One region of the Rahnella sp. JUb53 genome, then DNA from elsewhere that is predicted to be linked to it. Evidence: predicted binding sites of a transcription regulator. Region 1 holds the regulator's gene; each other region holds the start of a gene.
The links. The regulator LexA, encoded in region 1, represses DNA repair genes until DNA is damaged. The targets are predictions, from matches to a motif close to TNCTGTATGTACATACAGNA.

Region 1 (8,173 bases):
ATCACGCTTAAGCTGATACACACGCGGGTAATCGAGCGGCGGGATTTCACGGTTTTCTTTCGGGCTGAGACCGGAAAGCCAGGCTTTACGCGCATGGATAATAAAGGTATCGCAGCCGCCGTTTTCAGACACCTGACGGATGAAATCGCACAAAAATTCGTAGCTGTCCTGATCGTCAATACCGATACGGGTTTTGACCGTCACCGGAATTGAAACCACATCGCGCATGGCTTTGATACAGTCCGCTACCAGCGACGCCTGCCCCATCAGACAGGCACCAAACATGCCGTTCTGCACGCGATCCGACGGGCAACCGACGTTGAGGTTAATTTCGTCATAACCGCGTTCTTCTGCCAGTTTAGCGCAATGTGCCAGATCGGCAGGATTGCTACCGCCAAGCTGCAATGACACCGGATGTTCAGCGTCGCCAAACCCGAGATAATCCCCTTTACCATGAATAATGGCACCGGTAGTCACCATTTCGGTGTACAACAACGTCTGGCCGGTCATCAGCCGGTGAAAATGGCGACAGTGGCGATCGGTCCAGTCGAGCATCGGCGCAACGGAAAAACGCTGAGCGGAAAACGGAGTGGTCTGGGGCATTGCGTGTTGAGTTTCTGACATCGGCCTGACATTCGCTGAAGGGGTTCGTGGCGCTCTCTCTGACGCAACGCCAGAGAGAAGTTAATCGGTGATTATACCACAGAACAAAGATTCGGCATCCTGCGCCATCGTGCAGAGAAATAACGTCGCCGCAATACATCTTAATGAATGGCGCATAATTCGTCGTTTTAGCCTAAGCATGATAAAATCAACAATGGTCGCATGTTGTGGCCTGTCGATCCCAATCTGCGCTCAGAGAACGTTGCTATGACCCTGAATAATCCGGAAAAATTACTTTCGCAAGCTGAAGAACTTTGCCAGCAGCGCAATGTTCGTCTTACGCCGCAGCGGCTGGAAGTACTGCGCCTGATGGCGCAACAACCCGGTGCCATCAGCGCCTATGATTTGCTGGATCTGCTGCGTGTCAGCGAGCCACAAGCAAAACCGCCAACCGTTTACCGCGCGCTGGATTTTCTGCTTGAACAAGGCTTTATCCACCGGGTTGAATCGGCTAACAGCTACGTGCTTTGCCATCATTTTGAAGAGCCGAGCCACACGTCTGCGCTGTTCATCTGCGACCGCTGCGGGCTGGTGACGGAAAAAACCACTGACGGTATTGAAGAACGTCTGGCGAAACTGGCAACGGAATCCGGCTTTGAGCTTCGCCATTCTGTCGTGGAAGCCCACGGTTTATGCGGGGAATGTAAGGTCGTGGAAACCTGTGACAGCCATGAGCACTGCGATCATGACCACAGTATTGTGGTGAAAAAACGCTAAGGGATTTTGGTGTTTGTGCGGGGATTTACTGAAGCAAGTATGTGCAAAAGCCAAGAAGTGAAGACATAAAGTTGGGTACATCCGTGTACCCGTATCCTGAAGCGTTCCGGGTAGGAGCAGCTAAATCTCAGGATACGTCACTGACACGCGAGGGGGAGTCGCGTATTACCAGTGATATTTGTTGCTGGTTTCCCATTCCTTGAGCTCTTTCTCGGCCTGATCTTTCTGATAGCCGTAACGCTCCTGAATCTTACCAACCAACTGATCACGTTTACCTTCAACCACTGTCAGGTCGTCATCGGTCAGTTTGCCCCATTTTTCTTTCACTTTCCCTTTGAACTGTTTCCAGTTACCGTCGGCTTGGTCCTTATTCATAAAATATCTCCTGTTACCTTGGGTTTATGGAGCTGCGTTTTGTTCCTGCAGCTCGTCCTTAACACTTCTAAGGTTAGTAGAGAATCTGGATTAATCCTCCCCGAACAGGGATAAAAACCATTATTAGGATTATTCCAAAGCAGGAAATAACGGCAAAAGAACATTTATCTCTTTGATAAAACACTGCCAATTCAGTGTCCGGGAGAAGAAAACCAGGTATCGCGCTGCCAGTAACGACGCCATATCCAGCCCAGTGCAATCCCGCGCAAGCCGAGGAAGACGGTCAGCGCCAGCCATAACGCATGGTTTCCCAGCACTGGTAAGGTCAGAAGCGTCAGCCCGTATCCGAGCGCTGCAACCACCATGCTGTTACGCATATCCCGCCCGCGTGTGGCACCGATAAACATCCCATCGAGCAGATAACACCAGACCGCCACCAGCGGCAATACAATTTGCCAGCCGAGGTAATGATCCGCCAGTTCACGCAATTCGGGGAGTGAGGTGAGCGCATTTATAATCGCCCCGCCGGCTACGGCATAAATTAGCGCAAAAGCCAGCGCCACCAGTCCGGCCTGACGGCACGCGGCATGCCACACGTTGAGCAGTTTTTCGCGATTGCGCGCACCGAATGCCTCACCGGAATGGGCTTCAATGGCATACGCAAAGCCGTCGAGTGCAAATGCGGTAAAGGTCAGCAGGTTCATCAGAACAGCGTTGACCGCCACAATGTGGCTGCCCAGCCGCGCACCCAGGATGGTCAGTGAGGCAAAGCATAGCTGCAACAGCAATGAGCGCAGCATGATGTCGCGGTTAAGTCCGAGAAGACGGCGCAAATTACCGCGCCACGCACTGGTGATTTCTGAACCGGTGATACCGCGTCGTTTCATGACACGCCAGACAAAATACAGCCCGATGAACAACGTGAAATACTCTGCACTGGCAGTTGCCATCGCCGCACCACGTACGTTCAGCCCCAGCCCCATTACCAGCCAGATATCCAGGATAATATTCAGCAGATTTCCCGCGATCAGCAAAATCACCGGCCCGCGAATATACTGGATCCCCAGCAACCAGCCGAGGATCACCAGATTCGCCAGAGAAGCAGGCGCACTGTACCAGCGGATTTCGATAAACAGCCTCGCCTGTTCCAGCACCGACTGACTGCCACCCACGACATGAAACGCCAGCTCCATCAGCGGATGGCGAAATAACAGAATGACGACACCGGCCAGCACCGCCAGCAAAAAGGGCTGCACAAAAGCACGTGCCAGCAACTGATTGTCTTTTGCGCCCAGCGCCTGTGCGGTCATGCCGGTGGTGCTCATGCGCAGAAACAGCAGCATCATGAAGAGGAAAGTCGTGACCATCGAACCAACCGCCACACCACCGAGATAATCGGCACTGTCGAGATGACCGATCACTGCGGTATCGACCAGACCAAGAAGAGGCACCGTGATATTGGAAAAAATCATCGGTAACGCCAGGGTCCAGAGTGCTTTATCCGCGGGGCTTAGAAAGGTATTTTTGAATGATTGTCGCAGGGAATGATGTTGCATAGAGAATCTCATGCCGGAGGTTCAGGTTATGCCTAAAATGACATCGCCCCGAAAGGGGCGATGATGAGAGAAACGCATTTCTCTTTGAATTCACATGGATGCCAGAGGCGGCCGCCATCCATATTCAATTAGTTTTAGTCTTCTCTATCTGACACAGCAATTTCTGACTCAGCAATTTCTGACCGAGTAATTCGAGTTGCAGGAAGGCGGCAAGTAAGAGAATCCCGATGAGCTGACATGAGTCAGTGATTCGGGTAAACGCACGCAGCCAACGCGTCTGCAGCTCGAAGTACGAAGGTCAGATCCAGTTGCCGTTACGGATGACGCCTACGGCTAGCCCTTCAATGCTGAAATTCTGTTCGCGTAAATCCACCACGATCGGCTGGAATTCGCTGTTCTCAGGCAATAACTGCACCACGCTGCCCTGCTTTTTCAGGCGTTTCACGGTGACTTCATCATCGATACGCGCCACGACAACCTGGCCGTTACGCACGTCCTGCGTTTTATGCACGGCCAGCAAATCGCCGTCGAGGATACCAATGTCACGCATCGACATCCCGCTGACGCGCAGCAGGAAATCGGCGCTCGGCTTGAACATCGCCGGATCAACCTGATAATGCCCTTCGATATGTTGCTGTGCCAGCAGCGGCTCACCGGCGGCAACGCGGCCGATCAGCGGTAAACCTTCTTCTTCTTCCATCAGCAGACGGATACCACGAGATGCACCGGAGACAATCTCGATAACGCCTTTACGTGCCAGCGCTTTCAGGTGTTCTTCCGCCGCATTGGGAGAACGGAAACCCAGACGCGATGCAATCTCTGCGCGAGTCGGTGGCATACCGGTGGTGGAGATATGATCGCGAATAAGGTCGTAGACCTCTTGTTGTCTGGTCGTTAAAGCTTTCATTCCGCCCCCTGGTTGTTTATACAGTCTTGCTGTGAGTATATACAGCTAAACGGTCAATGAAAACCTAAGATTGAATAAAAACAGGGCATAACGGTGATTCCTGGAATACAGATTCCAGATCAGAACCATCGCGGCCAAAAGATACTGACCCAGACAAAAATCGCCAATATGATGGTCAGAAGTACGGCAGCAGAACCGATATCTTTTGCCCGCCCTGAGAGCACGTGAAACTCAGGGCCGATACGGTCAATCGCGCATTCCACCGCACTGTTGAGCAACTCGGTGACGCAGACCAGCATCACGGAGCTTACAAGCAAAATGCGTTCAACCGTGCTGACATCGAGCCAGAAAGATAACAAAATTAACGGGATAGCCACGCTGGCTTCCTGGCGAAAAGCCGCTTCGTTCTGCCATGCGGCTTTCAATCCTTTCCAGGAATATCCGGCCGCTTTATAAATTCGGGTAAATCCAGTGACTTGGTTCGCCATTTCGGGTACTGATCCTTGAAGGGTTGTCCTTAAAAGTGTGCCGTATTTTAGCTTTTATATGACCACAGATCTCCACGGATCTTTCTGGTATCCTTGCGGCGAAATGGCTAACAAGAGGCTTCACGTTTTTATGTCAGGTTGGCGTAGACTTTATTACACATTATTGAATTTACCACTCTCATTGCTGGTAAAGAGCAAGGTCATACCTTCAGATCCGGTTACCGAGTTGCATTTGGACCCGACGCGCCCGATTTTGTACGTATTGCCTTACAACTCCAAAGCAGACTTGCTGACGTTGCGTGCGCAATGTCTGGCAGAGAATCTGCCCGATCCCCTTATTCCGCTGGAAATCGACGGAACGCTGCTGCCAAGCCATGTTTTCATTGCTGAAGGCCCGCGCGTGTTCTCGTATTACACGCCGAAGCAGGAATCCGTAAAGCTGTTCCACGACTATCTGGATTTGCACCGCAACAATCCGGATTTAGACATTCAAATGCTGCCGGTTTCCGTGATGTTTGGCCGTGCGCCGGGCCGTGAAGGTCAGGATGATACGCCGCATCTGCGCGTACTGAATGGCATCCAGAAATTCTTTGCCGTGCTGTGGCTCGGACGTGACAGTTTTGTCCGTTTCTCCAATACCGTTTCCCTGCGCTATATGGCGACAGAGCACGGCACCGACAAAACCATCGCTCAGAAACTGGCACGCGTGGCGCGTATGCATTTCTCCCGCCAGCGTCTGGCAGCGGTCGGCCCGCGTCTTCCGGCTCGTCAGGATTTATTCAATAAATTGCTGGCTTCCAAAGCCATCGAAAAAGCGATCGAAGACGAAGCCCGCAGCAAGAAAATTTCCCACGAAAAAGCCCAGCAGAATGCTATCGCGCTGATGGAAGAAATCGCGGCGAACTTCTCTTATGAGGCCGTGCGTCTGTCAGACCGCGTGCTGAGCTGGACGTGGAACCGCTTGTATAAAGGCATCAACGTCAACAATGCTGAACGTGTCCGTCAGCTGGCGCTTGATGGTCAGGAAATTGTGTATGTGCCCTGCCACCGCAGCCATATGGATTACCTGCTGCTGTCTTACGTGCTCTATCACCAGGGGCTGGTGCCGCCGCATATCGCTGCCGGTATCAACCTGAATTTCTGGCCGGCTGGCCCGATTTTCCGTCGTCTGGGTGCGTTCTTCATCCGTCGTACCTTTAAGGGCAACAAGCTTTATTCCACTGTTTTCCGCGAATATCTGGGCGAGTTGTTCAGCCGCGGTTATTCGGTCGAATACTTTGTGGAAGGTGGCCGTTCACGAACCGGACGTCTGCTGGAACCGAAAACCGGTACGCTGGCGATGACCATTCAGGCCATGCTGCGCGGCGGTTCACGTCCGATTACGTTAGTGCCGATTTACATCGGTTATGAGCACGTGATGGAAGTGGGCACGTACGCCAAAGAATTACGCGGTGCGACCAAAGAGAAAGAAAGCCTGACGCAGATGCTGAACGGGCTGCGCAAGCTGCGCAACCTCGGTCAGGGTTATGTGAATTTCGGCGAGCCACTGCATCTGACTACTTACCTGAACCAGAACGTACCTACCTGGCGTGAAGCGATCGACCCAATCGAAGCGCAGCGTCCGAGCTGGCTGACGCCAACGGTGCAGGATCTGGCAGAGCAGATTATGGTGCGTATTAACAACTCAGCCGCGGCTAACGCCATGAACCTGTGTTGTACCGCGCTGCTGGCATCCCGTCAGCGCTCGCTGACCCGTGAACAGCTGACCGAACAAATCGACTGCTATTTGCAATTGCTTCGTAACGTGCCGTATAACGCGGATTCGACGGTGCCTGATCTGACCGCCGATCAGCTGCTCGATCACGCGCTGAACATGAACAAGTTCCAGGTCGAGAAAGACAACATCGGTGACATCATCGTTCTGCCGCGCGAGCAGGCTGTTCTGATGACGTATTACCGCAACAATATCCACCATATGCTGGTGTTGCCGTCGCTGATTTCAAGCATCGTGATGCATCACCGTCAGGTCACCCGCGCAGAATTACTGCGTCAGGTGGAACTGATTTACCCGATGCTCAAAGCAGAACTGTTTATGCATTTCGATAAGTCAGAGCTGCCGCAGGTGCTGGATGTTCTGACGCTGGAACTGGCACGTCAGCAAATCATTCATCTGGAAGACGATGAACTGACGCTGAACCCGGCACGTATCCGTACCCTGCAACTGCTGGCCGCAGGTGTGCGTGAAACGCTGCAACGCTATGCCATTACTTTCTCGCTGCTCACCAATAATCCGAGCATCAACCGCGGTGCGCTGGAGAAAGAGAGCCGGATTATGGCGCAGCGTTTGTCCGTATTACACGGTATCAATGCACCTGAATTCTTCGACAAAGCGGTGTTCTCAACGCTGGTCGGCACACTGCGCGCTGAGGGTTATATCAGTGACACCGGTGATGCGATTCAGGAACAAACGCGTGAGATTTACATCATGCTCAGTGATCTGATGACGCCGGATATCAAGCTGACGATCGAGAGTGCGGGAATGCCATCTGAGCTGCCGCAACCGACAGAGCCACCGGCTGAGCCGAAAATGGATGTGCGCGATACCGATCATTAACCGGTATTAGCGCACGCCTGCTGGCTGGTAAAACAAAACGCCCGGACTTTTTACAGAGTCCGGGCGTTTTTTATGGATGCCGTCTAAGGTCTGGAAATCTTAGAAACTGAACGCTGATAAGCTCATCAGAATGCCGAGGAACAGCACCAGTCCGACATAGTTGTTCTGACGGAAAGCCAGGAAACAGGCATCGCGTTCTCGTTTAGCGATCAGCTTTTGCTGATGCATAAACAGCGCAGCGGCCAGCAGCAGCGACCAGTAGAACGGCGCGCCAAGTTGTGAAAGATGTCCCACAAATCCCATCAGAACCAGTGTGGCAAGTTGCAGCAGGCCGATAATCAGCGTGTCAAAACGACCAAACAAAATCGCTGTCGACTTCACGCCGATTTTCAAATCATCATCGCGATCCACCATGGCATATTGCGTATCGTAAGCCACCGTCCAGCAGATATTGGCGGCAAACATCAGCCAGCAGCTGAGCGGTACGCTTTCGCTTACCGCCGCGTACGCCATCGGAATTGCCCAGCCAAACGCCGCGCCCAAAACGACCTGCGGCAGATGGCTGATCCGCTTCATAAACGGATAAATCCATGCCAGCGCCAGCCCGGCCAGAGACAGCAAAATGGTCATGCGGTTGAGCAGGAGAACCAGCAGAAAGGACACCAGCACCAGCCCGACAAAAAGCATTTTCGCCTGCTTACCGGTGATCGAACCGCTTGGCAGCGGACGGTTCGCGGTCCGTTTTACATGACCGTCAAATTTACGGTCTGCGTAGTCGTTCACCACGCAACCGGCTGCACGCATAAAGAAAACGCCCAGCACGAACACCAGCAAAATCTTAGCAGATGGCATT
Region 2 (8,173 bases), on a different contig from region 1:
CCAAACTTGATCCATACCGGCCCAAGTTGTTCCAGCGCCAGACGCATGCGCTCGCCCAACGGCTTATCTTTGTGACGATGAGGTAACCAGAAAAAAAGATAACGGCCCATTCGCAGCGGCAGCGTTAAGCGGATTTTAGGGATCAGTTCGTCAAGGCCGTAGATAAGAAACATGCGGATAATCAGGTATAAACGTCGCATTTCCCTAGGCGTCACGGTTTGCCCTCCAGTTTTTCGATACGTTTATCCAGCGCATCAAGTTCACGCTTCGTTGCAGTGACTTCATCGCTAAACCAGACGACTTCCAGCGGGCCGGGTGCCATTTTCCACTCCTCGGTCAGCGTCTGCGCCACATAACTTTGCTGATGTTTCAGGCCTTTTTGCAGAAAATTAAAGCCGCCCTGAACCGCCTGACTTAACCCCTGTGCGGCGATATCACCGATATAGGGCGCCAGAAATTCTGCGGGCTCAAATTCCGCCATATCCAGCAACGCAGAGAACTGCTGAACCACGGAAATATCCCCGTCGACTACCAGTTCGCCACTGCGCATCATCGGTGACAGTTGCTGGCGATCCCGTAATTTGCGCAGAGATGAAATCCGGGAAGTGACGGTGCAATCGGCCGCACCGTCCCATTGTCCGAGGACATCGATTTTTTGCTCGCTGAAAACAAAGGTCAGCGGTGAGCTCAGTTCCTGCAACTCAACACGTAAAACTTTACCTGCCAGACGCGTGCGCGCCGCCTTCATGCTGCGATCTTTGAAAAGCAGAAAATTGAGCGGCGTCTCGATAGCGGCAGTCAGCAACGGCGTTAACAACATCGGCATACTCATATCAGAATTTAAAACCCCGATGCAGTGCGACAATGCCACCCGTCAGATTGTGATACGTCACATTTTCAAAACCAGCATCGCCCATCATGCCCTTCAGGGTTTCCTGATCAGGGTGCATACGGATAGATTCGGCCAGGTAGCGGTAGCTCTCAGCATCCTGCGCAACCAGCTCGCCAATGCGCGGCAGAATGTGGAAGGAATAGGTATCGTAGGCTTTGCTCAAAGGCTTGAGGACAGGTTTGGAGAATTCCAGTACCAGTAAACGGCCGCCCGGCTTAAGCACGCGGAACATTGAACGCAGCGCTTTTTCTTTTTCGGTTACGTTACGCAGACCGAAGGAAATCGTGATGCAGTCAAAATAATTATCAGGGAAAGGCAGGGCTTCGGCGTTCGCCTGTACGTAGCTGACGTTACCGACAATGCCGAGATTGCGCAGCTTTTCGCGGCCCATTTTCAGCATGGAGTCGTTGATATCGGCCAGCACAACTTCGCCTTTCTCACCCACCAGACGGGAGAATTTAGCGGTCAGGTCACCCGTACCACCAGCCAGATCCAGTACACGATGTCCCTGACGGACACCGCTGCAATCAATCGTGAAGCGCTTCCAGATACGATGAATACCGAAAGACATCAGGTCATTCATCAAATCATATTTTGCCGCAACGGAATGGAAGACTTCTGCCACCATTTCCTGTTTTTCATCTTTGGCTACTGTACGAAAACCAAAATGAGTGGTTTCCTGCGTCTGCTTTTCCATTTTATATGCCTGCTTTTTCAGTCGAACTCTTGGGGAGAAGTGTATCAGAACCCATAGGAAAGCCCCATCACCGATGGTGATTCAACATATTGCAATAATTCACACGTTGAATCTGAAATGCCGTACTGGACATTCCGGCAAGCGCGGCCTATTGATGCAGGTTTAGCTCGCGCGGGTTCAGTGTCTGTTCTTCTTCCGCATCAGAGGTATCTGGCAGAGATGCGGTATCTTCAGGTTCATTTTCCGCTTTAGCCCTCTCAGCCAGAGAAGGACTGATTGGCCGTTTAACTTCAACACCCAGAGCGCGGAAACTCTCAACCTGTCCGATAAGATTACCACGGCCTTGCGTGAGTTTATTCATCGCGGCGCGATAACTTCCCTGCGCTTTGTCGAGGCTCTGCCCCATCGACTCCATGTCATCTACAAACAGCCGCAGTTTGTCGTAAAGACGCGCAGCGCGATCGGCGATACGTTTGGCGTTCTGGCTCTGGTGTTCATAGCGCCACAGATTACTGATCGTGCGTAACGCCACCAGCAGAGTCGTCGGGCTGACAAGCATAATATTGTGACGGAGCGCTTCGCTGATCAATTCGGGCTCCCGGTCGATAGCCAGCAGGAAAGCAGGTTCAACAGGGATAAACATCAGCACATAATCGAGGCTGCGCAGGCCAGGAAGTTGCTGATAATCTTTGCGTCCGAGCAGGCGGATGTGTCCGCGTACCGAGGCAATGTGTTCATTGAGCGCGATTTCGCGCTCAGCGTCATCTTCACTGTTGAAATAACGCTCGTAAGCGACCAGCGTCATTTTGGCGTCAATCACTACGTCTTTGTTTTGCGGTAACCGCACCACCACGTCAGGCTGCATGCGACTGTTGCTGTCGACCTGCACGCTGACCTGCGTCTGATATTCATAGCCTTCACGTAATCCGGAAGCCTCAAGCACGCGGCTGAGCACCACTTCGCCCCAGTTGCCCTGCGTTTTGTTGTCACCTTTCAGTGCTTTGGTCAGGTTGACGGCTTCACGTGCCATCTCGACATTCAGCTGTTGCAGATTGCGGATTTCGTGGGCCAGCGTATGCCGTTCACGGGCTTCCTGCCCGAAGCTGTCCTGCACCTGACGGCGGAAACCGTCGAGTTGCTCGCGCAACGGCAGCAGTAATTTGTCGAGGCTTTGCTTATTCTGTTCGTCGGCGCGACGGCCATTTTGTTCGAAAATCCGGTTCGCCAGATTCTCAAACTGACTGCTGAGACGCTGTTCGCTGTTGATCAGCAGACGCTGCTTCTCCTCAGCCGCCATGCGGGTTTCATCCAGACGGGTGGAAACCTCACGCAATTCTGCCTCCTGCGCACTGTTAATTTCCCGCTGTGCGCGCAGTTCCTGATTCAGCTGTTCACACTCGTTTTGCCAGTGCGCCAGCAGTTGCAGTTTTTCCTGACTGGCGGCCTGCAGGCTGTGCAATTTTCGCAGTTCCAGCTCGGCTTCACGCAGTTGCTGCTGTCCCGATAGCCGCTCGCTTTTGTGCGTATCATTTTCCGCTTTGACCTGCTCCAGCGATTGTTCCAGCAAACGGCGCTGCGTTTCGTACTCCGTTTGCTGTTGCTGTTGCCGCAAACTGGCGACGAGCCACCCCACCAGTAAGCCAATTAACGCCGCCGCCAGGGCAGTCAGAATGCTGATATCCACACGATTTCCCTCTTGAAGTCTCTTGCGGCCAAGGTAATGTCAGGCTGTATGGATGTCCAGTCTATTTTCTGTTGCATTGAGCCTTTGCGAGACGTCTTCCAAAAGGGAATTTCTCAGCCCTGCTCCTTGCGGCGGTCAGCCGCAAGGAGCAGGATTCAAAACCAGCGGCTCAGCCACTGAATGCCGAAAGCTCCAGGCGCCAGAATACCGAAAGCCCAGATAAGCGCCGACGTCACATTGGCAATCTGGAAATATTTTTGCGGCATACCGCAAATCCCCGCGACCAGCGGCACAACAGCACGCAGCGGGCCAAAGAAGCGGCCGATAAACGCGCCCGGCATGCCCCACTTGTCAAAGAAAGCATGACCGCGCACCAGCATTTGCGGATGACGGGAGAAAGGCCAGAAGTTGCCCACTCTGTCCTGAAAATGGTTGCCGACCCAATAGGAAAGCCAGTCGCCAAAGAAAGCACCCGCAGCGGCGGCGGCCCAGATGGGCCAGAAAGGAATACCGGTTTCACCAATCAGCGCGCCCAATCCCAGCAGGATAAAGGTTGCAGGAAGGAGCAGTGACAAAAAGGCCAGAGACTCACCAAAAGCCAGAAAGAAGACGATGGGCGCAGCCCACACCTGATGTGCGCGGATAAAGGTGGTGGTGTAATCGAGAAGGTCATGAACAGTCAAAAATGCAGTTCCTTTTTATCAGAGATACGGAGCGGGAATTGATCAATTATTCCAGACGCATTACTAACATGACCTTAACAGATCTGCTTAACAGGGCAAAAAAATGGGCCGCCAGAGGCAGCCCATCACTATGATGTAGTGTCTTTATAATCCGATCCTTTCCCTAAATCATTCGAGTTGCAGGAAGGATGACGGGAAATCAGATTAGTCGGCGAGCCGCTTCTACAACAATCTTCACCGCATGGCTTTCGGTCTTCTTCATGGTTTCCGCATCAGGGATTTCCTGCTGCGTACGGTTCACGATCACACCGGCAACCATACCGGCGCGCAGGCCCTGGCTGGCGCACATGGTCAGCAAGGTGGCGGACTCCATTTCATAGTTCATGACGCCCATTTCCTGCCACTCTTTCATCGATTCTTTGAAGCGACGGACAACGCGGCCGGAGAAGGTATCATAACGTTCCTGACCCGGATAGAAGGTGTCAGAAGACGCGGTCACGCCAATGTGCGTGGCAGCGCCTGCGGATTCTGCCGCAGCAACCAGCGCGGTGGTACAGGCAAAATCGGCGACCGCAGGGAATTCCATTGGGGCGAAATGCAGGCTTGCGCCATCAAGGCGAACGGCGGCGGTAGTCACCAGAACGTCACCCACATTGATGTGTGGCTGGATAGCACCAGTGGTGCCGACACGCAGGAAGGTACGGATCCCCAGTTGCGCCAGTTCTTCAACCGCGATGGAAGTCGAAGGACCACCAATACCGGTTGAACAAACAATCACAGATTTGCCATCGAGCTCAGCGCGCCATGAGGTAAATTCGCGGTGGGAAGCCAGACGAACCGGGTTCTCCATCAGTTTGGCAATTTTTTCCACGCGCTCAGGGTCGCCGGGAACAATCGCCAGCGTCGCGCCGTTTAAATCTTTTTTGGCCAGGCCAAGATGGAAAACTTCAGGCTGAGACATAACAAACTCCTCTGTGTGTAAGGTCATAAATTGGCAGGAGGAACACCCGGCAACTGTACTGAACATTGTGACGTTATTTCGTGACGGTCGTCACTATGATGTAACAACAGGAATTACGCATACATTTAATTTGTGATGATGGTCACAAATTAATGGGCGATTGACGCGATTTTAAACAGCCTGCCTCCGCTACCGGAGACAGGCTATTTTCAGTTATGACAAATCAGGCAGGAACCGCATCTGCCGCTGCACTACGCGACCAGATACGGTGTTTCAGCATTTCTTTCAGGAACGTTTTCAGCAATGCGCCTTCGGCTTTTTCACCTTCGACAACGCCCTCTTCCGGCACATCATCCTTCAGCCCCAGCAGCGATTTAAAGCGACGCGCATCACCACTTAAACCGATGACTTTCAGATGCTTATAAGCTTCGAGCAGGTAATGACGGGAATCGCCGTTCATCAGCAGTGCATCGATATGCCCGTGCGGAACAATCACTGCATCGACGGTAATGGAAGGCGACCCGGCAAATGTGGCATCCACCGGTAATGTCGAACCATCATCGGCGGTGACAGTCCCTAAATGACTCGCCAGTAATTTAGGATGCACACCCGCAGCCTGAAGCGCCTGCAAGGTTTCCAGTACATCGGCCGCATTCACGCCTTCACCGAGCAGAATTGCCACCTGACGCCCTTTAATCGTGCCTTTGCCGCTGGCATACAAACTCAGGGTCGGATCACTTTTCAGGCCATTCACCGGCTTCGGCGCTTTTATCTTCAGGGTGTCAGCGGAAAGCGTAATACCCAGATTTTTAGCCACTTTCTGCGCCAGCGTCTGGTCAACATGCGCCAGTAAATCCACCACACGCTCGCGGATATACGGCCGCGCCACCTTCGACAATTCAAACGAGAAGGCCCCGACAATATGATCCTGCTCCGCTGTTGTCTGGCTCAGCCAGAACAAACGCGGGTGGGAATAATACTCAGCAAATGACGGACTGCGCTGACGGATTTTTTCCGCATCTATCCGCTCCGGATAGCTTTCAAAACCGCCGCCGGACGCTGCCGGAGGTGTTTCCCTCGGCCAGTTATTGTTGATGGAGTTCGGCTCATAATTCGCCGGATTGGTATCGATATCCTGCCGGTGCATGCCGTCACGCTGGAAGTTATGGTACGGACAGGTCGGGCGGTTAATCGGAATTTCATGGAAATTCGGTCCGCCAAGACGACTGATCTGCGTATCGGTATAGGAGAACAGACGCCCCTGCAACAGCGGATCATTGGTGAAATCGATGCCCGGCACTACGTGTCCCGGATGGAATGCGACCTGTTCGGTTTCCGCGAAGTAATTATCGGGGTTACGGTCAAGCACCATCTTGCCGATGAGTTCTACCGGCACCAGTTTTTCAGGGATCAGCTTGGTCGGATCCAGCAGATCGAAATCAAATTTGAATTCGTCTTCTTCAGGGATCAGCTGAACGCCCAGTTCATATTCAGGATAATCACCGGCTTCGATGGCTTCCCACAAATCACGGCGGTGGAAATCCGCATCTTTCCCGGCCAGTTTTTGCGCCTCATCCCACAACAAAGAGGCCTTTCCGGCCAGCGGCTTCCAGTGGAAACGCACAAAAGTAGCTTTCCCTTCGGCATTCACGAAACGGAATGTATGGATGCCAAAACCTTCCATCGTGCGGTAACTGCGAGGAATGCCACGGTCAGACATCGCCCAGAAAACGTTATGCAGTGTTTCAGGTTGCAGGGACACGTAATCCCAGAAGGAATCGTGCGCGCTGGCGCCCTGCGGGATTTCATTATGCGGTTCTGGTTTTACCGCATGGACAAAATCAGGGAATTTATGGGCATCCTGAATAAAGAATACCGGCGTATTGTTGCCGACCAGGTCGTAAATGCCTTCATCGGTATAAAACTTTGTCGCCCAGCCACGGATGTCGCGAACAGAATCCGCCGAGCCTCGCGAGCCCTGAACGGTAGAGAACCGCACAAACACCGGCGTTTTCTTTGCCGGATCAGAGAGAAAATGGGCTTTCGTGACATCTTTCATGCTGCGGTATGGCTGGAAATAGCCGTGCGCCGCCGCACCGCGCGCATGAACAATACGTTCAGGAATGCGCTCGTGGTCAAAATGGGTAATTTTCTCGCGGAGGATAAAATCTTCCAGCAACGTCGGCCCGCGGTTGCCGGCTTTCAGCGAGTTCTGATCATCAGAGATTTTGGTGCCCTGATTGGTGGTCAGCGGCTGCTTTTCGCCGTTTTTACGATGGCGTTCTAATGCGTCCAGCTTGGCATTGGTATTTTTCGGACTTTTGGCACTGCCGGAAGCGGTCGGCTCTTTCCCCGGCGGTGTCGGCTGGGGTGAAGGCTGATAAGTACGATCGGCGGGTGCCAGGTCGCCCAGGCCAGGTTGAGAGGACTCGATGCCCGTGGCGGGGGCGCGGCTTACCGGTTTTGGCTCACTTTTCTTGGTCACTTTAGACGGTGATTTTGACATTGAACATAGCTCCTAAGACTAAGGTTTCGGGCGTTCGGTGTGCGTTCTGTAAATCTTCCATGATGACTTTCCTGATTAACTTTTAACTATAGAACATCTCTTGCGCCTTGCTGTTCATGCTTTACGGCTATAGTTTTAATCCAAAGCCACAGATTTTCGTATGGACACTTGCCTGGAGACCCCCGATGAAAAAAGAAGAATTGCTTACCCTGAAACAGGCTCCGACCAGCTTTGCTCCTGCCGTCACTCCCGTCGCCAGTACCACCATCCACACCGATACCGACGGACTGCACGCAGGCCAGACCACGATCCCTTCGCAGGGCGAAGACATGCCTGCCTATCTTGCCCGTCCGGAACAGTTCACCGGAAAATTGCCGATCATTCTGGTGGTGCAGGAAATTTTTGGCGTACACGAACACATTCAGGATGTCTGCCGCCGTCTGGCGAAACAGGGCTATATGGCCATCGCGCCTGAGCTGTATTTCCGTCAGGGCGACCCGCGTGATTACACCGAAATCAGCGAGCTTTTCGCCAAACTGGTCAGCAAAGTGCCGGATCAGCAGGTGCTTTCTGATCTCGACCACACCGCACACTGGGCCGCGCAACATGGCGGGGATATTTCCAAATTAGGCATCACCGGTTTCTGCTGGGGCGGACGCATCACCTGGCTGTATGCGGCGCACAATCCGCAGCTGAAAGCGGGCGTGGCGTGGTACGGCAAACTGGTGGGTGATAAAACGCTGACCAGCC
Region 3 (8,173 bases), on a different contig from region 1:
TTATCAGCGGAAGCTGGACGCTGAGCCGCAGCGGGCAGATGATCCAGAGAGACTTTACGCTGAACCTGAAACAGAACGAAGATGGCTATGATGCGCTAGTGAAAACGCTGGCTGCCGGATGGCAGCAAGAAGCAGGCCAGATTGCCTCACAAATAAGATGACTATTTTTTAAGCTTAATATTTTTTAAGTAAAACGTAAAAAATCCCGGTTTCTGACTTTTCAGAAGCCGGGATTTTTTTATGGTGATCAGCCAGATGAGGGGTTTATCAGCACGATTATCTCGCGCGCAATCTAATAATATAACTCACAAATATGACATTGGCGTGAATTTTGCGCATTGACCTCTCTGCCGATAGCAGCTATTTGTTAGGTGTGGACGCAGAAGCGGGCCACTGTTTTCTTTCCACCTGACCTGAATAATGAGGGATATAAGGCATGAAGAGACAAAAACGCGATCGCCTGGAACGGGCACAATCACGTGGATATCAAGCAGGTATTGGCGGACGCTCAAAAGAGATTTGTCCGTACCAATCATTAGATGCCCGATCACACTGGCTCGGGGGTTGGCGACAAGCCATGGAGGACAGGGCCGTTACCGCTTAAGCGGCTCCCCTGTCAGAATAAGGAACAACCTCCGCTGCGCGCGGAGGTTTTTGTTTGTAATAAACATCATTAATATCATCTGCGCTGAAAAATGCGCATAAAAAACGGCGAGCCATCAGGCTCACCGTTTTATCAGACTCAGCAATGCGGCTTTCTTAGAAAGCAGCGGCGTCTTTGAACAGACCGACTTTCAGGTCAGTTGCGGTGTAAATCACCACACCATCAACCAGAACTTCACCATCAGCGACGCCCATGATCAGTTTACGGTTGATAACACGTTTGAAATTCAGGCGGTATGTAACCAGTTTTGCAGTTGGCAACACCTGACCGGTGAATTTAACTTCACCTACACCCAGTGCGCGGCCTTTGCCTTCGCCACCGAGCCAGCCCAGATAGAAACCGACTAACTGCCACATTGCGTCCAGACCCAGACAGCCTGGCATAACCGGATCACCAATAAAGTGACAGCCGAAGAACCACAGGTCAGGATTGATATCTAACTCAGCTTCAACATAACCTTTGCCATGGGTGCCGCCATCTTCTTGCATCTTAACGATGCGATCCATCATCAGCATATTGCCTGATGGTAATGGAGGACCGCCAGCGCCAAACAGTTCACTGCGGCCAGAAGCTACGAGGTCTTCTTTCGTATAGGAATCGCGTTTATCTACCATGTTCTATGTAAGCCTTATTTTAATGAAGGGCGAAGCTTAGCTTACAGCTGTAAGCCGAACAACTCCGATCAGCTGCGGCTGAACCAGTTCAACCAGCGAAGAGGCCACGGGTAGCGCGGGCCACCTTGCGATGTGACCAGCGCAATACGCTGCTGAATTAATCCCAGCAGGCTCGGACGCTCTTCTTCAGCTTCTTCTTCGTTTGTGTAAATCAGTCCGGTCAGGATAGGCAGCGCTTCGGCTGCGTTATCAACTGCCCATAAGTGAAACTGGCCTTCGCGAACGGCGTCTACAACCTGCGGATGCAGGCAAAGATTACGCACGTTGCTGGTTGGCAGAATGACCCCTTGCTTACCGGTCAAACCGCGACGCTGACAAACCTCGAAGAAACCTTCGATTTTCTCATTCACGCCACCAATGGGTTGCACATTCCCAAACTGATCGACAGAGCCGGTGACCGCAATTTGCTGGTTAATCGGCTGCATCGACAACGCACTGATGAGTGCGCAGAGTTCAGCGAGAGATGCGCTGTCGCCGTCCACTTCTCCGTAAGACTGCTCAAACACAATCGAAGCGGAGAAGGGCAGAGGCTGGTCGAGTTCTAACTCGGAAATCAAAAAGGCCTGCATAATCATCATGCCTTTGGCATGCAGATTACCGCCTAATTCAGCTTTGCGTTCAACGTCGGTAAATTCGCCGTCGCCGGTGTGTACGACACAACTAATACGCGAAGGTTCACCTAAAGCGCGCGGATGACCCGGATATTCCAGCACGGAAAGGCCGTTAATCTGCCCGACGACTTCACCTTCGGTTTCAATACGGATTTGCCCAAGCTCAATTTCGTCCTGCATACGTTCCTGCAGGTAGCTTTCTCGCCATGCACGTGCATTCGCCGCCGCTTCAAGAGATTTGGCACCGAGCAACTCATCTTCATTATAAAGCGCGGCTTCGCTTAGCTGGGCATTTATCCAGACAGGATCGAGCGTCAGGCTTCCCTGATCGGTGCTGTGGCGAATGGCAATTTTCAGAAACTCAGGCCAGGCATCGGCAGCAAGACGCGGGATCTCAAGCTCATCGGCCAGCGTGTTAACGTAACCACACCAGGTTTCCATGTCACTTTCTTCGGTCAGTGGCAGGTCCGCTTCAAATTCGCCATAGATGGCAGAATCCATCAGCTCCGGTTCCATATCGCTGAGGTCGCCCAGCGACAAGCGATCTCCTACCAGAATCAGACGCAGATCCAGCGGCATCGGAGGAACCGTCACTGGCAACGGTTTTGTCTCATCCGGAGATACCCAGTGATACTGGCCTTCAGTGATCATTTGCTTAAGTCGCAACCACATCAGTGGCTGAGCGATGAGTGTGCGGATAGACAGCACTAAAACACCGCCATTGACCTGATGAACCAGACCCGGTTCGAGTTGAATCTGATCCTTAAACAGGCGAACACAGCCAAACAATTGTTCCGGCTCAATCCATTCGCGGTACTGGCAGGTAAAGCTTGCAGCAAAGGTATCTTCTGAAGATTTAGCCGCCAGCAGCGTCACCTTATTACCGTCAATATGATAGCGGTTGCCAATAACTTCAGTTTGTTCCGGCAGCAGGCTGCTGACTACATCAGCGATGCGTGACAGGTACTCGCGATTTTCCTGCGCTTTGAGCGTCATAAAACGCGCACGCGAACGGGGATGACAAAACAGCGTTAAACCATTTTCCAGCCGGGGCTGTGTGCCTGCGAAATCGACAGGGGCTAACTGGGAAGCCGTTGCAAAAATTGCCTCGTAAGGCGCGGTATCGGGCAGTAAAAGCTGCCAGTCAAGTCGGTTATTGGTCAATGTGTTAGCTGTTTTCTATAAAAAGGGAAAGAGCGATTATACAAGAATAAATCCGGCTGCATACAATGAGAGTCGCAGCACAAATGCTCTTAGCGCACATTGCTGAACGGGTGCTTAAAAAACAGGCAAAATAAGCGGGTTTATTTGGGGTGAAAATTGAATTAAAGCTGTTATGCTTAGTAAAGTTACGTGGTCACCGAAGAGTTCACGATGAAATATCAGCAACTGGAAAATCTCGAAAGCGGTTGGAAATGGAAGTATCTGGTGAAAAAACACCGGGAAGGTGAGCGGATTACTCGTCATTTGGAAAACAGCGCTGCTGAAGAATCCGTGAATCAACTTCTCAGGCTGGAAAACGAGCCTGTTAAGGTGACGGATTGGATCGTTAATAATATGAATCCGTCGCTGGAAAATCGGCTAAAACAAACCATCCGTGCCCGCCGTAAGCGTCATTTTAATGCTGAACATCAGCATACGCGTAAGAAGTCCATTGACCTGGAATTTCTTGTCTGGCAGCGACTGGCTGGACTGGCGCAAAGGCGCGGAGCAACATTGTCTGATACGATCATTCAGTTGCTTGAAGATGCGGAACGTAAAGAGAAGTACGCAAATCAGATGTCTTCACTTAAAGAAGATCTGGAACAAATCCTCGGTAAAAAAGAGAGCTGAGTCTCTCTTCTTCCCTCCCCGAATTCTTCACAGACTTTCTCATCAGAAGGCATTTCACTGACTTTTCATGAGAAGAAACATTTCACTTCACTGACTGAAGACATAAAAAAACCCCGCCGAGGCGGGGTTTTTGATATCTGTAGCAAAAGCTAAAGAGTGTTATTAAGCCTGTGGCTGAGTAACAGTATCTTTGTAGCCTTTAACTTCGATTTCTACACGACGGTCTGGTGCCAGACAGTCGATCAGAGCAGCACGGCCTTTAACGGAGTCACAGGTAGAACCGGTAACTGGGTTAGATTTACCCTGGCCTTGTGCAGAGATCTTGTTAGCAGGGATACCTTTAGATACCAGGTAATCTACTACGCTCTGAGCACGTTGCTCAGACAGTTTCTGGTTGTATTGTTCTGAACCGATACGGTCGGTGTAACCCAGAACGATAACAGAACCGTCTTTAGGATCGATTGAGCTCAACTGGCTGTACAGCTGATCCAGAGCCTGTTGGCCTTCTGGTTTCAGAGTTGCTTTGTTGAAGTTGAAGAGAACGTCAGATTTCAGAGTGAATTTCTTAGTCTCAACAACTGGAGCTGGTGCTGGTGCTGGAGCAACAACTGGAGCAGCTTCTTCTTGACCGAAACGGTAAGAAACACCTACAGACAGCATTGCGTTATCAGGACGTGCGCCAACAGTAGCAGCGTCACCGATGTTGTTAACCCACTGGTAATCCAGACGGGTAGCCCAGTTTTTGGTCACAGCGTATTCAAGACCAACGGCTGCCAGTGGAGAAACACCGGTGTCGTGATCGCTTACGCGGCCAGCTGCGCCATTGTCGAAGTTACCTTTAGCGTCTGCACGCCAAACCATACCACCCAGACGGGTATAGATGTCCAGGTCGTCAGCCAGTGGGTAGCTCAGTTTAGCAGCCAGCTGTACGCCTTGTGCTTTGAACGCGCCATTGTTTTCGCTGCCTTTGTAAGGCATACGGCCAAGCCAGTCATATCCCATTTCAAAGCCCAGGTATTGGTTCGCTTGGTAACCCAAGAACGCACCTGCACCCAGTTGGCTCTCGTGGGTAGGGCCGTTGCCGATACCGTTGTAAGCATTTGCGAAACCAGTGTCATGGTATTGGGACCAGCCCAATTTACCACCGGTATACCAGGTGTTATCTTTAGGGGCGGCTTGCGCTACGGTAGCGAAACCTGCCAGTGCCACTGCTAATGCGATAGCTGTCTTTTTCATTTTGCGCCTCGTTATCATCCAAATAGGCAATTGAGCTTTAAGCTTTTTAAGCCCTTGGTTAAAATCCTTACGCCAAGATTATTGCTTCATTTCAGAACTTGCCACTTTACGTTGGCATTATTGAGCAACCTTGGCGTTGTAAAGTCTACAACGTGGCGCGAAACTTACAAGCTTGATGTGTTAACACCGTGGAAAAAAAGGGAAAAACGTACACATTTCTTAACGGCTTTGACCAATTACTGACAATTTTCGAAGACAATCTACATTCAGGAAGCCCGTTTTTACTGGGTTCCGGAGCTTTCGCAGCACAAATCACTAAGTTCCCCATTATTTTCGTAGGAACATTCCTATTTTGAACTAATGGTATACAGAAGAGTGAATTTTTACTGTTGAGTGATGTCCACTAGCTGAATTCTGATCATTTGTTGGCTTCATGATGAAGCCGTAAGCTCCCCCCTGACGGGCAGCAATTTGTAATCTTTCCCTCTCTGCATCATTCAAATCTGGCAACCATCCAAGCACGACACTGTAGTTACCCGTTTGCAATGCTTTTTCCATCGCATCGACAGTAGACATCGCAGTGATCTGATTCACCTGAACCATTTTATCCACCGGTAGCCCGGACTCTGATAACCAATGACGGCTCAATTTTTGTTGTGGTGTCAGCCACAACAACCAGCGTGATTGCATACCGAGATGTTGCAGCAGAGGCAGCAGTAACTGGGCAAAAGCAGGTTGGCTCGCACTATAGACGAACTCAGTGATCAGACCATTATTCAAGGATGCAGACGTATTTACCTGTGCACGGGAAACGGGCAAAGCAAGCTGACTAAAATGATGATTTGTATGGTGTTGAGTTCGCATAGAGATGTACCCCAGTGAGTTACTGTATGGATGTACAGTACTCTGGCGATGGGCAAAGATCAACCCAATTTTTCCAAGACATCTCGCAAATTTTGAAGGCAACACACTGCAACTGCATTTTATGTTTGTTGCCACTCACGACATTGCGTATTTTGCATTTAGCGGTTCTGGTAATTCAAATTGGAAGTCAGGAATGAATGTGAAAAGGATAACGCAATGATAAATAAATCAAAAAAAAGAGTACTTGAATGTCTGGAACTGTTTGCCCCACTGGGCAATATACGCTCGCGAACGCAGTTTGGCGGATTCAGTTTATCGGCCGATCGAGCCATGTTTGGTCTGGTGTCTGACGGAGAATTATTCCTGAGGGCGAATGATGATACAGAAGGTCACTTTTGCCGGAAAAAAATGGAACGTCTGATCTACCGCAAGCGCGGGATGGATGTGCATTTACGCTATTTCAAAGTCAGTCATGAGCAATGGAGTGATCCCCATATTTTGCTGAGACTGGCGAGAGTTTCTATCAAAGGGATGCGTCGTGAAATTGAAGCAAAGAAAAACAGTGAAGCATCACGTTTGAAAGACTTACCCAATCTCTCGCTGGCTCTTGAGCGGATGCTGTGGCAAGTCGGTATCGAAAATTCGGGGGACCTTCGGATGCAAGGTGCGTGCGGGGCATACCTGAAATTGTGTGCAATAAAAAAAAAGAATTTGGGCATTAATTTGCTGATGGCACTGGAAGGCGCAATTTTGGGGTTTCATGAAGCAGCCTTGCCAACGGCGTCCAGAGAGTTTTTAACTCACTGGTTCAACCATCAGCAAGAAAAGTATCCGATGACGCACTAACCCGCAGCACATGACGGCTGCGGGTCGTCAGACCGGGTTATGAGCAGGCAGGATTTTACTGTTAAGACTGGTGAGTTCAGGTAAATGAGCCACCAGTAATCCAATTTGTTGCAATACAAGCTGTTCTTTACTGTCCGAATCCGTGGTTCTCATCTGAATGCGGGCACTGAGATTTTCAAGAGCCTGCTGAATACGCCCGGATTCAGCAGGCAGATGGTGCAGAGCCCCGTCCACGCAGCACACTGCATCATCCAGCAAGCTCAGGGTTTCAGCATCTTCAAGCTTTTCACGATGTGCGCCGAGCGCAGAAATATAGCTCAGCATCGTATGGTTGAGGCACAGCAAGCGGAATGCGGCATCCACGGTCGTTGTGTCGTTATTCTTCTCCGAACTCATATTCGAAACAACTGACGCCAGTTCCGCATCACAGTTATGCGCATCACGGCGTGCCAGACGATAATCGAGACTGTTGTCTTTTCCCTGATGGTATTGCACCAAAATTGCGTCAAGGTAGCGGCAGTTGGCATCGAAAGTTTTGCTGACAACGCGGTCGATTTGCCTGAATTTCCAGTCCGGCCAGATAAATGTCACTGCCGCCCAGGCAATACCACACCCAATCAGCGTATCGATGACGCGGGGTATGGCGATTTCAAAACCCTCTCCCAGCAAGTTGAAACACAACAACACCAGCAGGGTAATAAACATCGTTGCCTGCGCATATTGCACAGTGCGAAAGGCGAAGAATAATAAACCGCTGATAACGATCAGGATCATTTGTCCGTCAATCGAAGGCACGAAGTACAGTATCGGAATACCCAGCGCGATACCGGCAAGAGTGCCGATAATCCTTAACGCCAGCCTGCGGCGTGTGGCGCTGTAGTTCGGTTGACAGACAAACAAACTGGTGAGCAATATCCAGTAGCCATGATGTAAACCACTGACCTGAAGAAACACGTAACCGACAAACAGAACGACTGACATACGCACCGCATGGCGGAATAATACTGACTGCGGCGTGAAGTGCCGCGATATACGCAGCCAGATATCATCAACTCCCGTCAGGCGATCTTCGGCAAACGTGTTTTTCCCGGTTTCATTATTCTCAGGCAGTGACTGTTCGGATTCAATATTGGCCAGTTGTGCATCAATGGCGTGCAGATTGCGTAAAAGATGGCGCAACGCCTGCAACATTTCACGATGCTCGCCCTGAGATTCCAGACGTTTCAATGCTTCTTCCAGCCGCGCAAACGCCCGCTCAAATTGGCTGTTATGCTGATATTTCTGACGATATAAAATGCATTGTGACAGCTGCAAACAGGCCCGGGCTTGCATACTCATCAGCCGCTGGAAACGGAACAGAATGTCACTGTGATGGAATTGTTCACTCAGCTTTAGATACTTCACATGTGATGAACTGGCGCGTTCGTGAATATCCTGCACCACGA
Region 4 (8,173 bases), on a different contig from region 1:
GAACTTTCACCAGAAGACTTTCAGTACATCCTGACGCCGCATGAGGCTTTCAGGCAAGCGCGGATTTACTACGAACTCAGCAGCGATAATTACCCCCATTCACACCGGTTAAATGCTCATGACGTCCCATGGAGAAAAGAAAGAAGCGTGAACCTTTTTTCAGCACAAGATGAGCGTCGTTACGCTCACTACGTTGATGATGCTTATGACTTTACTAAAAGTAACATCGATTCCGGCTGAATCATCGGAATAGACACTTCTGAACAGTGGGATTACTACCTTCAGGTGGTACAGAGCAAGTCGTTGTTCTTACACCCTGGGAAATATCAGGGATTAGAGTATTAAATAAAGGGCATTTGAAATGAAAAATGAAATTAAGACTACCGTAGTCAGTATTATTTATATCCTCTCGCATAATGATGCTACCGCTTGGGCAAAAATATTTGAAGAACTGAACGTTGAGCTCGAAAATGATTATGAAGCGGCATTGTCTTCATTAAGGAGCTTATTTGGAGGGGCGGGATCTTTTACTGACCTTGTACTTCATAAAAATAAAGTGCCACTCACCCAAGAAAATAATGAGCTATACGCCTTAAAAAATAAACTCTACAACCTTTTAAAAGTTGAGTTAGCAAAGATAAATAGTCATAAAAAATGATGATGTATGCCATGAAAATCAAAAGGATCTCACGACCCTTTCTTTCTGGAGAAAGCTACCTTCGTACCACACAACAGTGTTTAATTAAAATTCATGGTGGAGCGGTTCCCCCGAACACAATTGTATATTCTTACATAGAACTCTTTGCCGCTCACACAGGTTTAATGCTCATGGCGTCCCATGGAGAAAAGAGAGAAGCGTGAACCTTTTTTCAGCACAAGATGAGCGTCGTTACGCTCACTACGTTGATGATGCCAAAGTCTGTGTGGGACAGGTCGGATATCAAACAAATCTTTACTCAGGAGGTACTGAACAGGTTGTTATCCCTGCACCCTGGGATATTCCGGGTATAAAAACATTAAATTTTGGGGAGTTAAAATGAAAACAAAGATACAAAAACTGCTGTTCAGTATTCAGTTATTGCTTTTAGAAAATGAACAACAAGAGTGGGCGAAAAGATTTGAATTGTTTAGCAAGCAGTTAGATGTTGACTACAAAAAAACACTCCTGGAGATAAAAGGAATATTCGCAGGGGCAGGATCGTTTAATGATTTGGTGTTACATAAAAAAGGTGAAATGCTAAAGAGTGAAAATAACGAACTGAATATGTTGCAAGATAAGCTCTATGACGTTTTAAAAGAAGAAATATTAAAAATTAAAATTCAGTGACGAAGACAGGATTTTCTTAAGACCTTTTATAGCATCTAATCTCCCGCTCAAAAGATATAAGCCCCTTTGTACGGCGAAAACTACGACTGTTCCGCACCACATAACCACTGTGATCCTGCTTCACCAGCCAGTCTTCAAAGGCCTGGTGGAGCAGGGTTTTCTGTACATCAGCGGTTTAATGGTTGGCGGAACGCTGGTCACCGGCATGGTGATATTTTATCTGGTGGGCTCAGCGCTGGCCTGAAATATCCGTTAAAGGCTGGGGTATTTGCCGTCATCGTCCACCAGATCCACGGCGGTCAGATACCAGCGGTGCTGCTGATACACCAGACGGTACTCATACGTCGGCGTGTAATATTGCTGCGGGAACTTCGTCGTCACTACCGCCGCGCCACCTTGGGTTTTCACCGACACGATTTTCTCTTTAGCCGGATCGTGCAACGGTTCGGAGCTGTAAGCGACAGGTTCGCCGACAAAATCGGGCAGGGTGTATTTCTTCAGAATCTCGCGGTAGGTTTTCTCTGCCATCGCTATGTTGTCAGCGGGCGTATGATCCGCTTTCGCCGCCACGGTCTGGTTATTCCAGCGCAGATAATCTGTCTGGAAAGCAACCACTATATCTGCCGGAGACGCCATCTCAGCCGCCTGCGCGGCACCAACTTTCAAACTCGGCCAGCACAAAAGCAGGCCAGTCAGTAAAGTCATGAAAATACGGGAACCGAAAGGAAGGATGCGCAAAATAAAGTCTCGCTGAGCAAAAGGATCAATGAAAGCATCATGATAGAGCAAAGCCTTGCTGCGGGAAACACAGAAGGGTGCAATCGGGCAGGCAATGTTATGATCCGGTTTCCCTGTAAAACGAACACCGATTTTAGCGTGTTTTCATTCCGGGTAACTCCTCGGAAAAACGCGCCGTAATCGCATCACGTTCATAGCCCTGACGCTCCGTCAGAATGCGGTAAAGATCCGGACGACGTCCTGCCATCCAGCGCCTGCCGGTACTCATCGGAATAAGCGAAAGATCCAGTTCTGCACTCACCATCGCGTCTGCCGCCGCCCAGGTTTCTTCGACGATGCGGCCGTACGGGTCGATAATCATCGCGTTTCCTGTGCGGACTTCATCATCGTCTGCACCCACACCATTGCTGAACAAAATAAACATGCCGTTATCGTGCGCCCGCGACGGCAGCCAGCGCATCAGCCACTCACGGCCACTGGCACCTTTAAAGGCTTCGGTGATTTCCTCCGGTCGTGTGGCGCGCTGCTCCCATAATTCCAGCGCAACGGGCTTCATGCCGTGCGGGCTGCGGGAATTTGTGCCACCGGTCTGATGCGGTGCCAGTAAAATATCTGCCCCCAGCAGTGCTGTTGCACGGGCGTTTTCCACCAGATTGTTATCCCAGCAGATAAGGATACCGACCTTCACGCCCCAGGGCGTATCAAACACGGTATAGGTATCGCCGCAACTGATGGAAGGATGTTCAAAGGCGTGCATTTTGCGGTGCGTATGCACTGAACCGTCCGGCATACAGGCGGCATAGGCGTTATAAAGACGACCGTCATCTCCGCGTTCAATAAAACCGGCACCAATCAGCATCTGATGTTTCACGGCCAGTTTGCGGATAAGGCGCACAGACGAACCAGTTTCGACGGATTCGGCCAGCGCCGCCACACCGTCGTTATCCAGTTTCGGCACATGCCAGTAGCCGGTGATACACATTTCCGGGAACGCCAGAATTTGTACGCCGTTAATCGCCGCCTGCTGGATAAAACCCTCCATCATCATCAGATTATATTTTTTGTTTCCGGCCTGATGCTGAAACTGAACTACCGCCGTTTTAATCGATGCCGACATTGTCATTCTCCGTAACGTTAAGGTTTAGGGTTCACGCTGGTATTAAAGCAATGCGGCTGATAACTTTATAATGAAGTATTTTCTGGTTCTGATAACTAAACGGAATGCAAAATGAATACGCGTTTGCTCAAAGCTTTCGTCACGCTGGCGCAGGCAGGGAATTATGCAGCGGCGGCTAACACGCTTTCTATCTCGCAGCCGGCGCTGACCAAGCAGATCAGTTTGCTGGAATCCCGCCTTAACGTGATGCTGTTTGATCGCGGACGCCATGGCACCACGCTTACGCCGGGAGGGCGACGACTTTTGCCCGAAGCGGAGAAGGTGCTGCGTCAGATGACGGCCTTTATGCAGCACGTCGGTCAGGTGGAAAAGGGCGGTGAAGGGTTGCTGGCGGCGGGATTCGGCCTGTCGGCGTTTACCTTTGCGCCGCAATGCATCGCCAGGTTCAGGGCAGCGTATCCCGGTGTGGATATCACGCTGGAAGATCTGCCTTCTGCCGTGCAATACGACATGCTGCAAAGCGGGAAATTGCAGATTGGTTTTGTGCGTGTGCCACCGGCTGCACCGCTGAGTTATCACGCCTTGTTTGAAGATGAACTGGTGTGTGTGGTGCCTGCTGACGACGGAACGACGGTCGCAGGCTGGCTGAAACAGAAACCGCTGCTGCGTTTATACCCCGATCGCGGGCGGGGGCTGAACGCACAAACGGACCGCTTTCTGGATGAAAACCAGTTGCACACGCCTTTCGTACAGCAGTCCGAAGATATCCAGACGATTGTCGCGCTGGTTGTCGCCGGTGTTGGTGTCGCGCTGCTGCCCAATAGTGTCATGCATATTGCGCCGCCAGGACTGAAGACGCTGCCGCTGAGTGGCAAAGCCACCCGCTGGCAGGTCGGGATCGCATGGGATCCGCGCAGAGAGGATTTAATCCGCGATAATTTTGTGCGGATGGTGACTGAAATGACGGATGCTGGCTAAAACCCTCGAATCCTTCACTAGCCTTGATCAGTCTTTCTTCAGATAAAGCCCCGGACGAGTGATCACCCAGGTGTAATTGGGCTCGTTCACCGGCGTATAGCCAAACTTCTCATACAGCCAGGGTGCCGTTGAGGTAAACAATGCCATCCTGCGCAGCCGGGCGGTGACCGGATGCGACTGAACACATTCAATCAGCCATGCTCCCAGATTTTTCCCCTGATATTCCTCTAACACATACACATCGCACAGATAGGCAAAGGTGGCGTAATCAGTAATGAAACGTGCGTAACCGATCTGTTTTTCACCGTCGAACAAGCTGAAATTGAGGCTGTTTTCCGCGCCATCGCGCACCGTTTGCTCGTCAATTCCCGGCGCCCAGCTGGAGCGGGTCAGATAGGCGTGGACGGCTGGAATATCCAGCTGGCTAATGTCGGTGGTTATCCGGTAAGCGTCTTTGCTCCAGTTGCAGACTTCTTTCACATTTGTCACAGAATCCTCACAAGTACGTTATAAAACGGGTTATTTTCTACCTTAGCGGTTATCTGGAAGAAATTCACGCCTGCGCCGCACTATAAAAAACAGGCTGGATGATGTATCCTGCATTGATTATTGGTATGCTGTATATAATTACAGTATAAGGAGCGAATCATGGCTGTTGAAACAAAGTTTGTTGTCGTCAGAAAAGGTGAAGAAAAAATGACATTTGCCAATAAGAAAGAAGCGGACGCTTACGACAAAATGCTCGATATGGCAGATGCTTTTACTGACTGGTTGTTGCAGAGCGAACTGGAGATCGATGAATCGCTGGCAGAAAACATTGCCCTTCGCCTGGCTGAGCAAAAAGATACCGTCCAGCACATCCTGCGTACCAGCAAGCTGCCGGAAGAAGAAACCGTGAAAGCCCCTGTCGCGCAGACGGAAGAACTGGCAGTGACTGAAGCTGAAACTGAAGAGACCGCGGAAGAAAACACCGAAGAAACCGTAGCAGCGCCAGCTCCTAAAAAGACGCGTGCGGTTAAAGCGGCCTGAATCGCTTTCTGCTCTCCGTAAAAAAACCGGCTTATCAGGCCGGTTTTTTTTTGTCCTGCAAGAAGCAAAAACGCTTATTTATGCTGTTTCGCGAACTCTTCTTTAGCTTTCTTCAGTTGTTGCTGGAAAGCGTCGTTGGTGTGCAGCGTTGCTACAACCGCAGAGCCGACGATACGCGCTGCATCCACATCACTCTGCCAGTGGTATCCGCAAATCACACGGCTCTGGCCTAAATCATAACCACGCTGCAGGATCTGATCCTGACGTTGCGGGTTGATTTCAGTCAGCACTAACGCCGTTGCCCAGCCAATAGACGTATGACCTGAAGGATAAGAGCCGTTCTTCGAAAGCTTATCCTGCTCGGTGGTGTTACAGGTCGGGACGCCGTAGAAGGCAAACGGGCGGATACGCATGTACTTCTCTTTCGCGCCACGCGTCGCCAGATCTCCGGCATCTTCAATCATATTGGTCAGCAGCTTGTGCAGTTCCGGCGTGTCTTTGGCGGTGATTGGTGATCCAAACGCACCAGAGAAGGCATTCGCCACACCGCCTCCGCTCAGGTTCGCATCTTCAGCAGCCTGCTTGCCGCGCTCGGTTGAACGCAGCAGACGGCCTTGCTCATACATCGCCTGGTCATTGAGGAACGCAATGCTGCCCACAGCCGGTGGCGGTGGCAGCAAAGTCAGGCTGTTGATGGCCTGGTCATTCTTTAAATAGTAGAGATCCGGTTTGGTGGTGGCATCGTTGCCGGTCAGGGCAAACGCATTAAATGATACAAGTCCCGCGAGGCAAAAAGTGGTCAGTCTTTTCATGTTAGCTTCCTTACGTGCAGCTATTTTATTTTCATTACGGAATCATTTCCGTAACATTTCCTAACATCGGGTAGTAAAACAAAATAGGTGACAGAAAGTTGGTATGAGATCTCAAAACGAGAAATTGATAGCGGGCGTGAATGTTTTACGGCTAAAAAATGGGCTTTTTAAGGGAAAGCTGTAATCAGCGGCGAAATTTGGTACAACATTTTCTCGGCCAACCCGACCGCTCATTCCAAAGAGGGAGATTGCTATGCCAGATAAATTGTCCGCTCAATGCCATTGTGGTGCCGTCACGTTCAAGGTCGCACTGACCGACGGTTTTAACGGCGTGCTGCGCTGTAACTGTTCATTTTGCCGTATGCGTGGCGCGGTCGTCGCCACTGCCGGTGAAGTTGAAATCACGCAAGGCACGGATAAGCTGACGGAATATCGCTTTAACAGCGGTGAGGCCGCGCATTTCTTCTGTTCGGTTTGCGGTATTTATACCTTCCATCAGCGTCGCTCCAATCCCGAATTTTATGGCGTCAATGTCGCCTGCATCGAAGGCGTGTCGCCCTTCGATTTCTCACCTATCCCGGTCAGCGATGGCATCAACCATCCGAAAGACGGCGGGAAGGGCGGCGTGGCGGGCTACGTTATTTATGAACCCAACATTTCTGAATCTGACTCCTGATAATGATTTCTACGCATAAGGAAACGCAATGAATTCTGATACTGCCTACACACTGGCCACTGTCCCGGCACCGGCCACTTACCCTCAGGTGCCCACGCCGGTGCTGTCTGATGAAACCATGAAAGCCCGCCTGAACAACGTTCTGAGCGCCATGCAGCAAAAAGGCTTATCGTCGCTGGTGATTTACGCCGATAAAGAACACGGCGGCAATTTCGAATACCTTTCTGGTTTTATCCCGCGTTTTGAAGAAGCTTTGCTGGTGGTAAGCAGTGACGGCGAACTCACCTACATAATGGGTAACGAGAATCTCAAACTGGTACCGCATGCCCGCAACGGAGGAGCCTGTCTGCACGCGCCGGTGTTTTCCCTGCCCAATCAGCCGATGAAACATCATCAGCCGCTGCAAAATCTGCTGGCAACGGCGGGCGTGACAGCGTCACAAACCACCGGCGTCGCGGGCTGGAAATTGTTCCGTATCGATCCGCAAACCGATCCATACAGCTTTGATGTTCCGGCGTTTATTCTGGATGCGGTGCGCAGTGCTGCCGGTGGAAAAGAGAATGTGGTGAATGCCACAGGCCTGTTTATCGCACCGGAAAATGGCGCACGGTGCATTAATAATGCCAATGAAGTTGCATTTTATGAGTACGGCGCAAATCTGGCGTCATCCAGCCTGATGGCCGCACTGGACGCGATTGCTCCCGGTAAATCTGAGAAGGAAATCGGTCAGTTGCTGGCAGGCGACGGTCAGCAAAACAATGTCATCATGATTGCCGCAACCGGCGACCGGTTTGCTCATGCGAATCTTTATCCCTCGGACAAAATCATCCGTCACGGTGATAAATTTTCACTGACCGTCGGCTATAAAGGGGGATTATCGAGTCGTGCCGCGTACGTCGTTGCCAGTGAGGAAGAGTTGCCGCATGACGTCGCTGACTGGCTGCCGCGTCTGGCGATCCCTTATTATCATACGGTGGTCACCTGGCTGGAGAATCTGCATATCGGTATGCGCGGTGGCGATGTATACCGCCTGGTGGAAAAAACGCTTGAGCAGAAAACCTGGAACTGGCATCTCAATCCGGGGCATCTGGTGGCCGATGAGGAATGGCTGTGCTCACCGGTTTATCCGGATTCTAACGTGCCGCTGGCGAGCGGAATGCTGTTCCAGATAGATATTATTCCCTCGCTGCCGGGTTACGGAGGCAGCAGCATTGAAGATACCGTTGCGCTGGCGGATGAAGCGTTGCGCCGCGAACTGGAAAGTCAGTATCCGCAGGTCTGGCAACGGATGGTGGCGCGCAAAAAATATCTGGCGGACGTGCTGAACATTCAGGTTTCTGACGATGTGATTTTGCTGTCGAACACCGTGGGTTATCTGCGCCCGTTCCTGCTTGATAAAACACGTGCGCTGGTGAAGGCATAGAAGGAAGGGGAGGCAATGTGTCTCCCTTCAAAATGATGGCAAACATGAAAAACTGAGCCATTGCCGTAACCGG

Region 2: a site for LexA is predicted at 3,316-3,335, ahead of rmuC (DNA recombination protein RmuC). Genes of this name have one in related genera too.
Region 3: a site for LexA is predicted at 5,903-5,922, ahead of sulA (SOS-induced cell division inhibitor SulA). Genes of this name have one in related genera too.
Region 4: a site for LexA is predicted at 4,776-4,795, ahead of EC840_RS05000 (YebG family protein). Genes of this name have one in related genera too.

Annotation. Positions count from the first base shown of each region.
Region 1 covers NZ_SLYT01000007.1:25,387-33,559, reverse strand. The annotation lists gene dusA (tRNA dihydrouridine(20/20a) synthase DusA) at 1-603, opposite strand, end outside; gene zur (zinc uptake transcriptional repressor Zur) at 871-1,380, shown strand; gene EC840_RS16650 (CsbD family protein) at 1,546-1,755, opposite strand; gene dinF (MATE family efflux transporter DinF) at 1,947-3,311, opposite strand; gene lexA (transcriptional repressor LexA) at 3,610-4,218, opposite strand; gene EC840_RS16635 (diacylglycerol kinase) at 4,338-4,706, opposite strand; gene plsB (glycerol-3-phosphate 1-O-acyltransferase PlsB) at 4,837-7,320, shown strand; gene ubiA (4-hydroxybenzoate octaprenyltransferase) at 7,420-8,173, opposite strand, start outside.
Region 2 covers NZ_SLYT01000013.1:15,823-23,995, forward strand. The annotation lists gene ubiB (ubiquinone biosynthesis regulatory protein kinase UbiB) at 1-215, opposite strand, end outside; gene EC840_RS22410 (SCP2 domain-containing protein) at 212-820, opposite strand; gene ubiE (bifunctional demethylmenaquinone methyltransferase/2-methoxy-6-polyprenyl-1,4-benzoquinol methylase UbiE) at 834-1,589, opposite strand; gene rmuC (DNA recombination protein RmuC) at 1,738-3,273, opposite strand; gene EC840_RS22425 (DedA family protein) at 3,429-3,956, opposite strand; gene udp (uridine phosphorylase) at 4,156-4,917, opposite strand; gene katE (catalase HPII) at 5,141-7,402, opposite strand; gene EC840_RS22440 (dienelactone hydrolase family protein) at 7,609-8,173, shown strand, end outside.
Region 3 covers NZ_SLYT01000004.1:71,401-79,573, reverse strand. The annotation lists gene pqiC (membrane integrity-associated transporter subunit PqiC) at 1-161, shown strand, start outside; gene rmf (ribosome modulation factor) at 437-604, shown strand; gene fabA (bifunctional 3-hydroxydecanoyl-ACP dehydratase/trans-2-decenoyl-ACP isomerase) at 760-1,278, opposite strand; gene EC840_RS10920 (Lon protease family protein) at 1,347-3,113, opposite strand; gene matP (macrodomain Ter protein MatP) at 3,324-3,782, shown strand; gene ompA (porin OmpA) at 3,945-5,018, opposite strand; gene sulA (SOS-induced cell division inhibitor SulA) at 5,376-5,882, opposite strand; gene EC840_RS10900 (TfoX/Sxy family DNA transformation protein) at 6,099-6,728, shown strand; gene yccS (YccS family putative transporter) at 6,756-8,173, opposite strand, start outside.
Region 4 covers NZ_SLYT01000002.1:100,113-108,285, forward strand. The annotation lists gene EC840_RS04960 (hypothetical protein) at 1-240, shown strand, start outside; gene EC840_RS04965 (hypothetical protein) at 362-658, shown strand; gene EC840_RS04970 (hypothetical protein) at 858-1,040, shown strand; gene EC840_RS04975 (hypothetical protein) at 1,037-1,327, shown strand; gene EC840_RS25665 (hypothetical protein) at 1,437-1,571, shown strand; gene EC840_RS04980 (hypothetical protein) at 1,580-2,032, opposite strand; gene EC840_RS04985 (nitrilase family protein) at 2,199-3,188, opposite strand; gene EC840_RS04990 (LysR family transcriptional regulator) at 3,294-4,160, shown strand; gene EC840_RS04995 (GNAT family N-acetyltransferase) at 4,188-4,649, opposite strand; gene EC840_RS05000 (YebG family protein) at 4,809-5,189, shown strand; gene phoC (acid phosphatase PhoC) at 5,264-6,001, opposite strand; gene EC840_RS05010 (GFA family protein) at 6,255-6,677, shown strand; gene EC840_RS05015 (aminopeptidase P family protein) at 6,706-8,100, shown strand.